2 regions of the Shewanella sp. TB7-MNA-CIBAN-0143 genome follow, and region 2 is predicted to be linked to the other one. Evidence: riboswitches for the same ligand, from Rfam matches in the RefSeq annotation. Region 2 holds a riboswitch; the other holds the start of a gene.
The links. A riboswitch is a leader RNA that binds a small molecule or an ion and turns the genes downstream of it on or off. The one in region 2 is predicted to bind lysine.
Positions count from the first base shown of each region.

Region 1: linked by a shared signal. The riboswitch ahead of lysC (lysine-sensitive aspartokinase 3) and the one ahead of AAEY97_RS13635 (Na+/H+ antiporter NhaC family protein) in region 2 are both predicted to bind lysine.

Region 1 is NZ_JBEOPL010000007.1:144,699-151,611, reverse strand. It holds gene AAEY97_RS07940 (S9 family peptidase) at 1-823, shown strand, start outside; gene arcA (two-component system response regulator ArcA) at 913-1,629, opposite strand; gene AAEY97_RS07930 (DUF3293 domain-containing protein) at 2,312-2,791, shown strand; lysine riboswitch at 3,032-3,206, shown strand; gene lysC (lysine-sensitive aspartokinase 3) at 3,341-4,720, shown strand; gene AAEY97_RS07920 (succinylglutamate desuccinylase/aspartoacylase family protein) at 4,725-5,843, shown strand; gene AAEY97_RS07915 (site-2 protease family protein) at 5,915-6,913, opposite strand, start outside.
Region 2 is NZ_JBEOPL010000015.1:117,765-124,677, reverse strand. It holds gene AAEY97_RS13645 (acyl-CoA dehydrogenase C-terminal domain-containing protein) at 1-1,611, shown strand, start outside; gene AAEY97_RS13640 (thymidine kinase) at 1,686-2,264, opposite strand; gene AAEY97_RS13635 (Na+/H+ antiporter NhaC family protein) at 2,424-3,983, opposite strand; lysine riboswitch at 4,063-4,279, opposite strand; gene AAEY97_RS13630 (electron transfer flavoprotein subunit alpha/FixB family protein) at 4,683-5,606, opposite strand; gene AAEY97_RS13625 (electron transfer flavoprotein subunit beta/FixA family protein) at 5,608-6,357, opposite strand; gene AAEY97_RS13620 (H-NS histone family protein) at 6,793-6,913, shown strand, end outside.

The sequences.
Region 1 (6,913 bases), on a different contig from region 2:
GGTTGAGCAAAATGACATTGATAAAAATCATCCGCTTTATGATTATGCTGGTTTATGGCAAATGCCTGATTTTGGTCAATTAACAGCTGAAGATGGTCAAGCATTACAATACAGACTGTTTAAACCGGTGCCTTTTGATGCCGCTAAACAGTATCCGGTTGTGGTGCGCGTATATGGTGGACCGCATGCTCAGTTAGTAGTCAACAGCTGGAGCGAGGCAGATTATTTTACTCAATATTTACTGCAGCAAGGCTATGCGGTATTTCAATTAGATAATCGTGGCTCAGCGCACCGAGGCACGCAATTTGAACATGTCATTTATCAAAACATGGGTGATGCTGAAGTAAACGATCAAAAAGTTGGCGTTGATTATTTACGTAGCTTGCCGTTTATTGATGGTGACAATGTTGCTATTTATGGTCACAGTTATGGTGGTTATATGGCGTTGATGAGTCAGTTTAAGGCGCCGGGTTATTTTAAAGCGGCAATATCGGGTGCGCCAGTAACGGATTGGCGTTTGTACGACACTCATTATACTGAGCGTTATATGGGGAACCCGCGAACCAATAAAAAAGGTTACGACGCCAGCAGCATTTTACCTTATGTCAAAAATTATCAATCGGGCTTATTGATGTATCACGGTATGGCTGATGATAACGTTCTGTTTGAAAACAGCACTAGAGTATATAAAGCGTTGCAAGATGAGGGTAAGTTATTCCAAATGATGGATTACCCAGGGTCTAAGCATTCAATGCGTGGCGAGAAAGTGCGTAATCATTTATATAAATCATTAGCGGCATTTTTAGATCAACAGCTGAAGTAATCACTATTGTGTTAAAGGATTAACGAAAAAGCAGATATAAAAAAACCAGGTGATTCACCTGGTTTTTTATTGCGGTTAACCTTAAAAGATTACGCTTCTAAGTCACCACAAAAACGATAGCCTTCACCGTGAATAGTCGCGATGATTTCTGGTGTATCAGGCAAGCTTTCAAAGTGCTTACGGATGCGACGTATTGTCACATCAACGGTGCGGTCATGAGGCTTTAATTCACGGCCAGTCATTTTTAACAACAAGTCAGCACGAGTTAAAATCTTACCTGGGTTTTCAACAAAGTGAAGCATCGCACGGAACTCGCTGCGTGGTAGCTTATAAGCTTCACCTTGTGGGTTAACCAAAGAACGGCTATTGATTTCTAAGCTCCAACCGTTAAAACGGTAATACTCAACAGAACCTTTTTCTTCAGTTTCTGCGGCAGCATTATTAACGCGAGTTAATAGGTTACGAGCACGGATCGTTAATTCGCGAGGGTTGAATGGTTTAGTGATGTAATCATCTGCACCAATTTCAAGACCTAGAATCTTATCAACTTCGTTATCACGGCCAGTCAAGAAAATAAGACCGATGTTATTAATTTCACGTAGCTCACGAGCTAATAATAAGCCGTTTTTGCCTGGTAAATTAATATCCATAACAACAAGATTAATCTTATTGTCTTGCATGGCTTTATGCATTTCTGCGCCGTCGTTAGCTTCAGTGACAACATAACCTTCAGCTTCAAAAATACTGCGTAATGTATTACGAGTTACAGCTTCATCTTCAACAATTAAAATGTGCGGATTTTGCATGATATTTACCTGATTTTATAAAATTCGATTCTAGCCACTGTTTGCGAACTGTGTGCTAATAGATTGCAATAGCGCTTTAGCTAATGCGCTAAGATTCCGATATTTTTTGGTGTTTATCTATGTCTACCCTGAATTAAACACTCTCTATAAACTCTATTATGTAACACTTAATACTTAATACTGGTTACTGAGTCTGCTTACGTCGATTAATTACCACTACGCCAAGGCACGCGTTTGCACTTATTCATGATGGTGTAAAATTTGTTGCACTTAAGCTTACTTACTATGAATGCCATTTAGAAAGATAGTTCCTTCTATTGCAAACTTATTTAATCGTATTAATGTTTTATCAAATGTAGAACAAATTTAGTACGACTGTAAACTTTACATCAAAAAATCATCACACTCACAACAACATTTGCTGAGTTTTTGAGGTGTATGTAGCTAACTTTGCTACAGTGATTTAATAGTGCGTAATGGTTATTGTACTCGTTTTAGGCATTTGTTAACAAATTAAATGTTAAAAAATTAATATAACACTCGAGTATATGAAAGATTAACCTTGCTAAGATGATAATAATTAATGGTTTTCTAATATAGTACTGCTGATTTAGATCGTAAACCTTTTAGAAATCAAACCTATCTGCTAGACTAATTCTGGCTTAATTGACGAAAATTTATTATGGAAAATGTTATAGATACATTGTGGAATGAGTATCAAAGTACTCATTTTTTGTTTACTCAACGCCTTTCTCATGATTTCCCATTTGCTATTGTTACTGCCCATAACCCCCGTGGTTCAAGACTCTCTCCTAGTCAAAATCGCTTACTCGATCGTCAGCTTCAATTTAAAATTCAACAATATAATCGTCCCTATCGTGCGTTAATCGGTGCAGCACCTGATTTGTCGCATATGGAAAAGAGCTGGGCTATTTTTATTGATAAAGAACAAGCTGTTGAGCTTGGTCGAGAATTTAATCAACATGCAATTTACTACGTTAATCAAGGTTTGCTATCTTTGATTGCATGCCTTGATAGCATCAAACCTGAAGTTGATATGGGAATTTTTAATCACCGATTAAGGATGGTGAGTGAGTTGCCAGAGATAGGTTCGTATAACTGGGTAAATAATGACGTAATTAAAACTGCACAGCTGCGATAAAATAATTAACACATTATTTTGAGACAATACTTACTAGATTGTCTCGGTAATTTGCGGTTAATTATGTTTTTTGGATATTTATGGGCATTTTTTCGTAATAGAGAACAATCATTGCTCTGAAGTCGCAGCCGCATAATATTTCACTACAGCGATATTTTTTATCAAAACAGTGTATTTTTACTGTGTTTGCTGATTGACTTGATAGGGTGTTTTTTGCTATTTTCAACTCCCTCCTTCGGGAGGAACAGAAGAGGAGCGTTAACTAGGTAGTAAGTGAGAGGATGCCAATCCGATGACCACTTATGATGGAGATTAGCGCCGAGGTATCAGTTTGTTTGGCAAACATTGATATCGGTCGATTAGGCTGAATCCTAACGATTGTCACCTATTTTTTTGGTGGAGAGCTTCTGGTGATGATTGCTGTTTCCCTTCTATAAGGGTGCGTTATCTTAGCACCAGGCTCTTCGAACGTAGTGTGTTCGGAGCGTATATCATGTTAGTAAATCACATCTTATTTTTGAGTCTTTCGCAAACAGCGGAGGCATCAGTATGAGCTTTGTTCAGTCTGAAATAGATACCCCAGAATTAGTCGTTGCCAAATTTGGCGGCACCTCAGTTGCTGATTACGCCTCTATGAGCCGTTGTGCAGATATTGTGTTGGCTAATCAAGCTACTCGCCTTGTGGTAGTAAGCGCCTCCAGCGGAGTGACCAATTTATTAGTTGAGTTAACTCAAGCTAATGTGAATGACGAGCGTCGCTTGGTATTGCTTAAGCAAATTGCTCAAATTCAATATGCGATATTAGATGAACTCGGTCGTCCGCAAGACGTGGCAGCCAGTATTGATAAAATACTCAGCCGGATGTCAGTACTCAGTGAATCGTTAGAGCTGAATCGCAGCAAAGCGGTTATGGACGAGTTACTGTCGACGGGAGAGCAATGTTCATCGATTTTATTTTCTGCGGTTATTCGGGAAAAGGGCACTGCTTCAAATCATTTTGATGTGCGCCAAGTATTACGTACCGACAGTCACTTTGGTCGCGCAGAGCCACAAATTGAAGCTATTTCAATGTTAGCAGGTGACTTTTTACAGCCATTACTTGCGCGTTACGTCATCGTTACCCAAGGCTTTATTGGTGCGGATGAAGAGGGACGAACAACAACATTAGGCCGTGGTGGTAGTGACTATTCGGCGGCATTACTTGCCGAAGCGCTTCGTGCTACAGCGGTTGAGATTTGGACCGATGTGGCCGGTATTTATACCACTGACCCACGCCTTGCCCCCAATGCCCGCCCGATTGCTGAAATTAGCTTTAATGAAGCGGCTGAGATGGCGACCTTTGGCGCTAAAGTATTGCATCCCGCCACCATCTTACCGGCAGTAAGACAAAAAATTCAGGTGTTTGTAGGTTCAAGTAAAGCGCCTGAAATGGGCGGAACTTGGATCCGTCATCAAGTTGAAGATACCCCAGTGTTTAGAGCGGTGGCGTTACGCCGCGATCAAACTTTACTTAACTTGCATAGCTTGCAAATGTTACATGCTCAGGGCTTTTTGGCAGAAACGTTCGCGACCTTGGCGCGACACAAAATATCCGTCGATTTAATCACGACCTCGGAGGTTAACGTATCGTTAACCCTAGATAAAACGGGTTCAGATTCAAGTGGCCAGGGCTTACTCAGTGAGTCGTTATTACAAGAGTTATCGCAACATTGTCGTGTAAGAGTCGAGGAAGATTTAGCGTTAATCGCCATCATCGGTAATCGCATAGCATCAACGGCTGGCATTTGTAGTAGGGTGTTTAAAGTGCTTGAAAACCATAATGTTCGGATGATTTGCCAAGGCGCAAGCCCACATAATTTATGTGTGTTGGTAGCAGAGTTGGAAGCGGCGCAAGTGGTTAATGCTTTGCACCAAAACCTGTTTGAGTAATCATATGACTAAAGCAATACAATCGTCAGTTCAAGTTGGAGAACTGGCGACAGGACACGCATTGACCGTTCCAGTATATTCATTCATTGGTCGCGAGAGTGTTGCGCCTAGCGTGTATATTCAGGCCAATGTTCATGGTGCTGAAGTGCAAGGTAATGCGGTGATTTATCAACTGATGACCTTATTGGAAAGTTACCAGGTTTTAGGTGATATTACGCTTGCCCCCTTAGCCAATCCTTTAGGGATTAATCAAAAGAGTGGTGAGTTTACTCTAGGGCGTTTTGATCCCATTACAGGGGTTAATTGGAACCGCGAGTACTTTGATCATCAAGTCGATATTCAAACTTGGTATGCCGAGCACCAACGTTTAACCAATAGTGAGCTGTTTTGCGCCTATCGTTCAATGTTGGTAGAAACTTGCCTGGCGCGCCTAACTCATTCTTTTGGGATTTCAACAGGTCATCGGTTAGCAGTAAATTTACAGGCTATGGCACATCAAGCAGACATAGTGCTTGATTTGCATACCGGCCCTAAGTCGTGCAAACACTTGTACTGCCCTGAGTATGATATTGATGCGGCAAGATTTTTCTCGATCCCGTATACCTTGGTTATCCCCAATAGTTTTGGTGGCGCGATGGATGAAGCTACCTTTTGTCCTTGGTGGCAGTTAACCGAGTATGCAGCCAGTCAAGGCCGTGAATTTTCGGTACCTGTGTCAGCATTTACCTTAGAGCTTGCAAGCCAAGAACGGATTGATTTAGCTGACGCGTTAGAGGATGCCAAAGGCATACTGGCTTATTTAAGTCACCGTGGCGTGATTGCTGAAAAAGTTTATCCAGCCAGTATGGAAAGGTTTGGGTGTTACTTGAAGGATTATAAGAAGTTTCATGCACCTAAAGCTGGCTTAATTGAATATTGTGCCAGTGTCGGTGAACCATTAACCGCAGGCAAATCTTTAGCGAACATTTTACGCATAGATTTGTATGGTACTGAACAGGCTTACCAAGCCATTAGTTTACCCATGGATTGTGTGCCTATTTTGCATTTTGCTTCTGCGTCGGTACTCCAAGGCACAGAGTTGTATAAGGTGATGACTAATGTGTTTCCATTACAGCCTAGTTGATTAACTGCTTTGGCTAAGTAAAACAAAAACGCCTGCAATTGCAGGCGTTTTTGTCGATGCGTAAATTGCAATTAACTGCCTAAAATCTGTAGCGGAATCGCTAACATTTCGTTACCAGAAGCAGCAAAATACCAAATAATGCCCACTAAACTTGCTACCGTGAGTAAATACCATACGGTAGAGAAAATTTGCCCGTAACGATCTAACGGCAATAAATGACTTTGATGGCGACCGCGCCATTCAAATACAATTTCTACACTGCCGATCAGTAACAAAAAGCCCAGCAAGGCGAGCCCTAAGCTATAGCTAATGAACACACCGATAGCGGCACCAGCAATACAAGCCACTAGACCGACAACACTATTCATTGAAAAGCTGATGCTTTTTAAAATATGACCGCCATCGAGAGGTAAAATGGGCAGTAAATTAAACAAATTTAGCAGCGCATTGAATGTTGCTAATCCGGCAAAGAATATGTTGCCTGTTAGCCAATAAAGTCCAAGTGAGATAATCGATAAAATGAGTCCAAAAGTCGGGCCCATAATCGAAATATACACATCTTGCCAGCGGGTGTTGATACGTTCATCACTTAGCGCTAAGCCGCCCACAAAAGGGATTAAATAGATCCCTTTGGTTTTCATGCCGAAATGTTTCATCGCTCGAATATGGCCATATTCATGAAACACTAAGCAGCCGATGAGGGCTAAGGCAAATTCAAATGAAAATAACCATGAATAGGCCGCAACACTGGCTCCCGCAAAAAGGACTTTAACCACCTTGGCACTTTTTAGTAGCTTAAAACCTAATGATGCCAGTCCAACAACACTGAGCTTTTGGTTTTTTACTGCTGCAATTTCAGGTGTTTGACGCTCAATATCTTCAACGGTTCGTTGACCTTGGGTTATGGATTCATCATCTATTAATAAACAATAATCCAGTTGAAACGGTTGCCAGTTAACATCGATTTCTAATCGTACCGGTAGTGAACCAATATTGGGTTTAACGGGTTCGTCGTGGTTGATATTTGTTTCAGTCGGTACCGACGTTTGAGTGGTCAGTTCAAATGAATG
Region 2 (6,913 bases):
GACTTAGAAGGTTGTAAACTGGTTGATGGTAAGGTCATTACCCCTACAGGGTTCAAGCAAGCTTATAAACAATACGTACAAGATGGTTGGGCAACATTAACTTGCGATCCTGAATTTGGTGGCCAAGGTTTACCCGAAGTTATCGGTACATTTGCAACCGAAATGAAAACAGCCACTAATATGGCGTTTGCCATGTATCCAGGCTTAACCCATGGCGCTTATTCAGCGATTCACGTTCACGGCAGCGATGCGCTAAAGCAAAAATATTTAGCCAAACTGGTCAGTGGTGAATGGACCGGCACCATGAACTTAACAGAGTCTCATGCGGGTACAGATTTAGCCTTACTGCGCACTAAAGCGGTTCCTGCTGGTGATGAACTGTTTGCTATTAGCGGTGAGAAAATTTTCATTTCGTCTGGCGATCACGACTTAGCCGACAACATCATTCATTTAGTATTAGCGCGTTTACCAGATGCACCGGACGGTGTTAAAGGTATTTCATTATTTGCTGTACCTAAGTTTTTAGTGAATGCCGATGGTAGCTTAGGCGAAGCTAACAAGCTTAGCGCAACAGGTCTTGAGCATAAAATGGGCATTCATGGTAACTCAACATGTGTGATGCATTTTGACGGCGCAATAGGTGAACTTGTTGGTGCAGCACATCAAGGTTTAAAAGCCATGTTTACCATGATGAACCAAGCACGTTTAGGTGTCGGTATTCAAGGTTTAGGCGTATCAGATATTGCTTATCAAAATGCTCTCGTTTATGCCAAAGAGCGTATTCAAGGCCGTGCATTAAGTGGTGTTAAGCAGCCAGAGCAAGCTGCAGACTCATTATTAGTCCATGGCGACGTGCGACGTATGTTGTTATCACAAAAGTCGTTCAACGAAGGTACACGTGCGCTAATGGGTCAACAAGCGCTGTGGCTTGACCAAGTAGAACGTCATACCGATCCAGAAAAAGCCAAACAAGCTAATGCACTTGCTGCGTTATTTACACCGATTGTTAAAGGCTTTGTCACCGACCAAGGCTTTAAAGCTTGTGTCGATGCCCAGCAAGTCTATGGCGGCCATGGTTATATTAATGAATGGGGTATGGAGCAGTTTGTGCGTGATATCCGTATTGCAATGATTTACGAGGGCACAAATGGGGTACAAGCACTCGATTTAGTCGGCCGTAAATTACTTGCCGACAAAGGTGCAGCATTAACTTTGTGGTCAGGTATGGTGAAGGAATTAATTCAGCAAAACGCGGCTAATGACGCAATGAAACCTTATCTTGCAGGCTTAATGGATGCCGCAGGCGATCTTGAAAAAGCGACCGGTTTTATTGTGCAGTCAGCCAGTAAGAATCCTGATCTTATTGGTGCAGCGTCAATGGCCTATATGCAGTTGTTTGGAATTACCGCACTAGCATGGATGTGGACTCGCGTTGCTGTAACGTCATTAGCCGCATTAGAAGCGGGTACTGAAGAGACGGGTTTTTACCAAGCTAAACTTAAAACCGCACAATTCTTTATGAGCTATTGGGGCAGCCAAACCCGCAGCTTACGCAAACAAATTGAATCGAGTAGTGCAGATATTGTCGATTTCGCAGAAGCCGATTTTTAATAAATAGTGACACGCAAAAAAGCCGCATCAATTAACTTGAAGCGGCTTTTTTATTCAGTTAAGTTGGGTTTGACTTAATCCCACAAAAACTCACGAAAATGCTTTCGACAAACCGACTCGTAACTTTCATTACCGCCAATGGCAACCTGCTCGCCTTCGCGCATCGGTTTACCGTCATGATCAAGACGCACGACCATGTTAGCTTTACGGCCACAATGACAGATAGTTTTAAGCTCAACCAACTTGTCAGCCCAGGCTAATAAATATTGGCTGCCTGGAAATAGTTCGCCTTGAAAATCATTGCGAAGACCATAGCACAATACTGGAATATCAAGATTATCAACAACATGAGTAATCTGTCTAACTTGTTCTTTACTTAAAAACTGACTTTCATCAATCAATACGCAATGAATTTTTTGCTCATCATTCGACGTCGAAATTAACTCAATTAAATTATCAGTGCTACCGAACACCTGCGCTTCGGTTTCGATGCCGATACGTGATGACACTTTGCCGACACCATAACGATTGTCTATCGATGCCGTCATCACTAAAGTGTGCATACCGCGCTCACGATAATTATAAGAAGACTGCAGTAATGATGTTGATTTACCGGCATTCATCGCCGAATAATAAAAGTACAGTTGCGCCAAAATGAAGCGTCCTAATGTTTAGCTAGTGAATGTCGTTCATATTACCTTTTCCAACATCGTAATAACAAATAAAAATGCCGTATTCATAACGAATACGGCATTTTTATTACAGCTTAAATTGGACATCTACCTACATACAGTAGGGCTTAGTTAAAAAAATTACTTCTTAGCCCAAAAGTGTAATATTACAATGCTGATGACAAACAACACGCTACAGCAAACTAACCCTGCGATTAATGAGCCAGTAAAACCTAATACGGTGTAACCGACTAAACTGATGAAAGCGGCAATTAAGGCATACGGCAGTTGAGTAACCACGTGATCAATATGATGACAACTGGCACCGGTTGACGACAATATAGTGGTGTCAGAAATGGGCGAACAATGATCGCCAAATACCGCACCAGACAATACTGCGGCCAACATTGGCAACATCATAGTACTATCACTTCCCATAGCCATATCTGCTGCAATAGGCAACATAATCCCAAACGTGCCCCAACTTGTTCCTGTCGCAAATGCGGTAATACCCGCTAATAGGAATAACACTGCAGGTAACATCGCAAACGGAATATTGTCAGTGGCTAAACTTGCCATGTACTTACCGGTTTCAAGCTGTCCAATCACACTCGAAATTGTCCATGCAAAAAGTAATATGTAAATGGCTGGCAACATCGAGCGCGCGCCAACCGACATGCCTTTGAGTAACATAGACAAGTCAACTTTTTGCTGAATAGCAAGAATGAGCGTCGCAATAAGACCAACTACAGAGCCAAAAAATAGTGACGAGCTAACATCGGTATTCTCAAATGCCCCAAGTACATTAAACGGTAAGCCTTTTGCTGCTAACACATCGGCGCCACTTGAAACCATAAAATACACTGTCGCAAACACCAATACCGCGATAGGTAAAAATAAGCCCATCACTTTACCGGTATCGGCTTCAGGTAAATCTGTAACAGCGCCAGGGGGTTGGCCTTTTGACTCATCAAACAAGTTACCCCGCAGTGCGTTTAATTCATGCTGGCGCATTGGGCCAACATCTAAGCTAAACGTTGCAACACACAGTAATAATAATAACGAAAAAATGGCATAAAAGTTCATTGGGATCATTTGAATAAAGACGCTCAAATGACCAGAATCTGTAAATCCATGAGCCGTTAAAATACCGCCAATTAAGGCGATAATGTATGCACCCCAGCTAGATACGGGAGAAATAACACACACCGGCGCAGCGGTGGAATCAAGAATATAAGCTAATTTGGCACGCGAAATATGGTAGCGATCTGTGATTGGACGTGAAATCGAGCCGACGACTAAACTATTAAAGTAATCATCAATAAACACTACACAGCCTAAAAACATGGTCATTAACTTGGCATCACGTTTATTGCGAATACGCAATTTAGCCCAATCAGCAAAAGCACGAGCAGAGCCACTGACAGTGATCAATGCTGTGATCATACCCAGCACAATCAAAAAGCCTAAAATGTACACATTCCAACTGTTCAGTCCGGCGTCTTTCCAAACTAACTGGCTGGCTGTATTTAAGATATATTCGCCACTGCCAACCAATGAGAAATCGGTTAGTAATAAGGCGCCGAAAACAATGCCAACCCCTAAAGATAGCAATACTTTACGAGTTAAAATAGCCAGAGTAATAGCCACAAGTGGTGGCAAAACAGAAAGTGCCGAATCGGCATAACTTATTATCATAATTTAATTATTTCTTCGTTGGATACGAATGGAGAAAAACTAGAAATAAGGCTAAACATACACAGGAAGTGTATGCGTTAACTTAACTAGTAGCACTCCACAGTAATATCCATTTAATATGAATATCATTCTTTTTATCAAGTCGATAAAAACACTATGACAGTGCAGTCCCTTTCGAGAACTGCCCCAACAAATACGGCTGATAACCCCATTTATTTCGGCATTGCACCCTTTTATGTCGAATTATTGGCATCACCCAATTCAACATGACTTTTATGCAACGCACCTCTACTTTTGTTGTTTGTAGTTAAAGCTCATTACACACAACGCGAACATACAATCATAAATTACATATTCTGCGCCAGTAAAAAGCACTAAACAGCACGACAAATAACAACAACATCAATTTAAACCACAATTGCATAGCATTAGTTTAACGTTTTTAAATCAAATGCACACTAGTGTAATGGGCACAAAAACAGCAACCGCATCAAACCCTGGATATTTGAACTGAATTTTTAAAAATCAACACCTAAACCAGTACTAAATCCAAGAGAAATCCAAGAGTAGCCCAATAAAAAAGGTTTCTACCTTATGAGTAGAAACCTTTTTAATCGTACAACAGAACGTTTAATAGCGCGTCAAAGTCGGCTGAACAACACGAGCTTAATCAACTCCTCCGTTTAGCGACTTAACATCTGATTAAACGAGGTTGTTCAATGCCGGTACCGCTTCAAATAAGTCGGCAACCAAACCATAATCCGCCACTTGAAAAATAGGGGCTTCAGGGTCTTTGTTAATGGCCACAATTACTTTTGAGTCTTTCATGCCAGCAAGATGTTGAATCGCGCCAGAAATACCCACTGCAATGTACAAGTTAGGGGCGACAATCTTACCCGTTTGCCCAACTTGCAAGTCGTTAGGTACAAAGCCCGCGTCTACAGCTGCACGTGATGCACCTACTGCTGCGCCTAACTTATCGGCTAGTTGTTCTAAAATGGCAAAGTTTTCACCGCTGCCCATACCACGGCCGCCAGACACAATAATGCCAGCATTACCGAGTTCAGGACGGGCTGATTCAGTGAGTGACTGAGAAACAAACTCAGTTTTTGAATCAATTGCTTGGCTTAAGTTGATGACTTCAGCACTGCCTGTTGATGCTACAACATCAAACGCACTTGAGCGCACAGTCATGACTTTCTTAGCATCTAAGCTTTGCACTGTTGCAAGCGCATTACCCGCATAAATAGGGCGTACAAAAGTGTCACTGCTTACAACTTCAATCACTTCAGAAATCTGGGCAACGTCTAATAATGCTGCTACGCGAGGCAATGTATCTTTACCTATACTGGTTGCTGCAGCCAGAATGTGTTCATAGTCTCCGGCAATATCAACAACCAATTTTGATACATTTTCAGCTAGTTGAGCACCATATTGAGCAGCATCAGCTACTAACACTTTACTCACGCCCGCTAAACTTTGTGCTGCACTTACTGCGGCAGAACAATCAGCACCAGCAACCAGTACATGAATATCACCACCAATGGCTGTTGCAGCGCTAACTACTTTCGCCGTGTCAGTTTTCAGGCTGACATTATCGTGTTCTGCTAATACTAAAATGGTCATATTAGATCACCTTCGCTTCATTTTTTAACTTATCAACTAACTCTTCAACAGAAGACACCATGATGCCCGCTTTACGCTCAACTGGAGGTGTGACGCTAAGTACTGTTTGATGCGCTCTTAAGCTCACACCAAGATCAGCCACAGCCATAATCTCTAATGGCTTGCGTTTAGCTTTCATAATATTAGGTAATGAAGCATAACGAGGTTCGTTCAAACGTAAGTCTACCGTCACAATCGCAGGCAAAGGCATTTTCAGCGTTTGTAGTCCGCCATCGATTTCACGTGTAACCGTAATCATGTCACCATCAATTTTGACTTCTGATGCAAATGTCGCTTGTGGCATATCAGTTAATGCTGCGAGCATTTGACCCGTTTGGTTATTGTCGCCGTCAATTGACTGCTTACCAAAAATAACGAGTTGTGCTTGCTCTTTTTCTTGCACTGCCTTTAACAGCTTAGCAATCGAAAGAGGCACTAACTCTTCATCGGTCTCAATATGAATCGCTCGGTCGGCACCCAGTGCCATTGCGGTTCTTAATTGTTCTTGCACCGCTTTAGGGCCAACACTTACCACTACAACTTCAGTGGCAATGCCAGCTTCTTTGAGGCGAACAGCTTCTTCTACCGCTATTTCGCAAAATGGGTTTAACGCCATTTTAAGGTTGGTCGTATCAACATTTGTGTTATCAGCTTTTACCCTGACTTTCACATTGGCATCAACTACGCGTTTAACAGGCACCAATACTTTCATAGGTTTTCCTTCCTACACCTTCAATGTATATGGACAACACACTGGCGTTCGCCAATGCAAGATGGGTTAACTTTACGTCCTGTTAACGTTAACGTCAATCAAAGTCAAACGACTGTTTACATATTTTTTGTTATTGTGGTGGCAATCAAACTAAACAAGTAGTGGATCATTAATTACTTAATGGGAATGCTTAATTAAAATTAATTGCATAATTAGATGATTTTATTTGATTCAATGCCAAATAGTTTCTATTATTACAGCTATATTCAGTATTGATTAAGCTGTATTAGTAATAATCAGAGAATTAATCTGACTTATATTAATAATAACGACCCAAATAAACAATATGAAGTACTGAAACTTACACGGAACGTTGATACTTTTTATCTCTTATAACTTTTATTTTATAAATAAATCATTAGGAAACTATACAACATGAGTGACTTTTTAGACATATTAACCCACGGCCGTCGTTTTAAAGCTGCAGTAAAAGAATTGTCTCTTGATGATTTACGTGAAACAGCGGCGAAATTAGAAAAAATCATTACCGAACGTC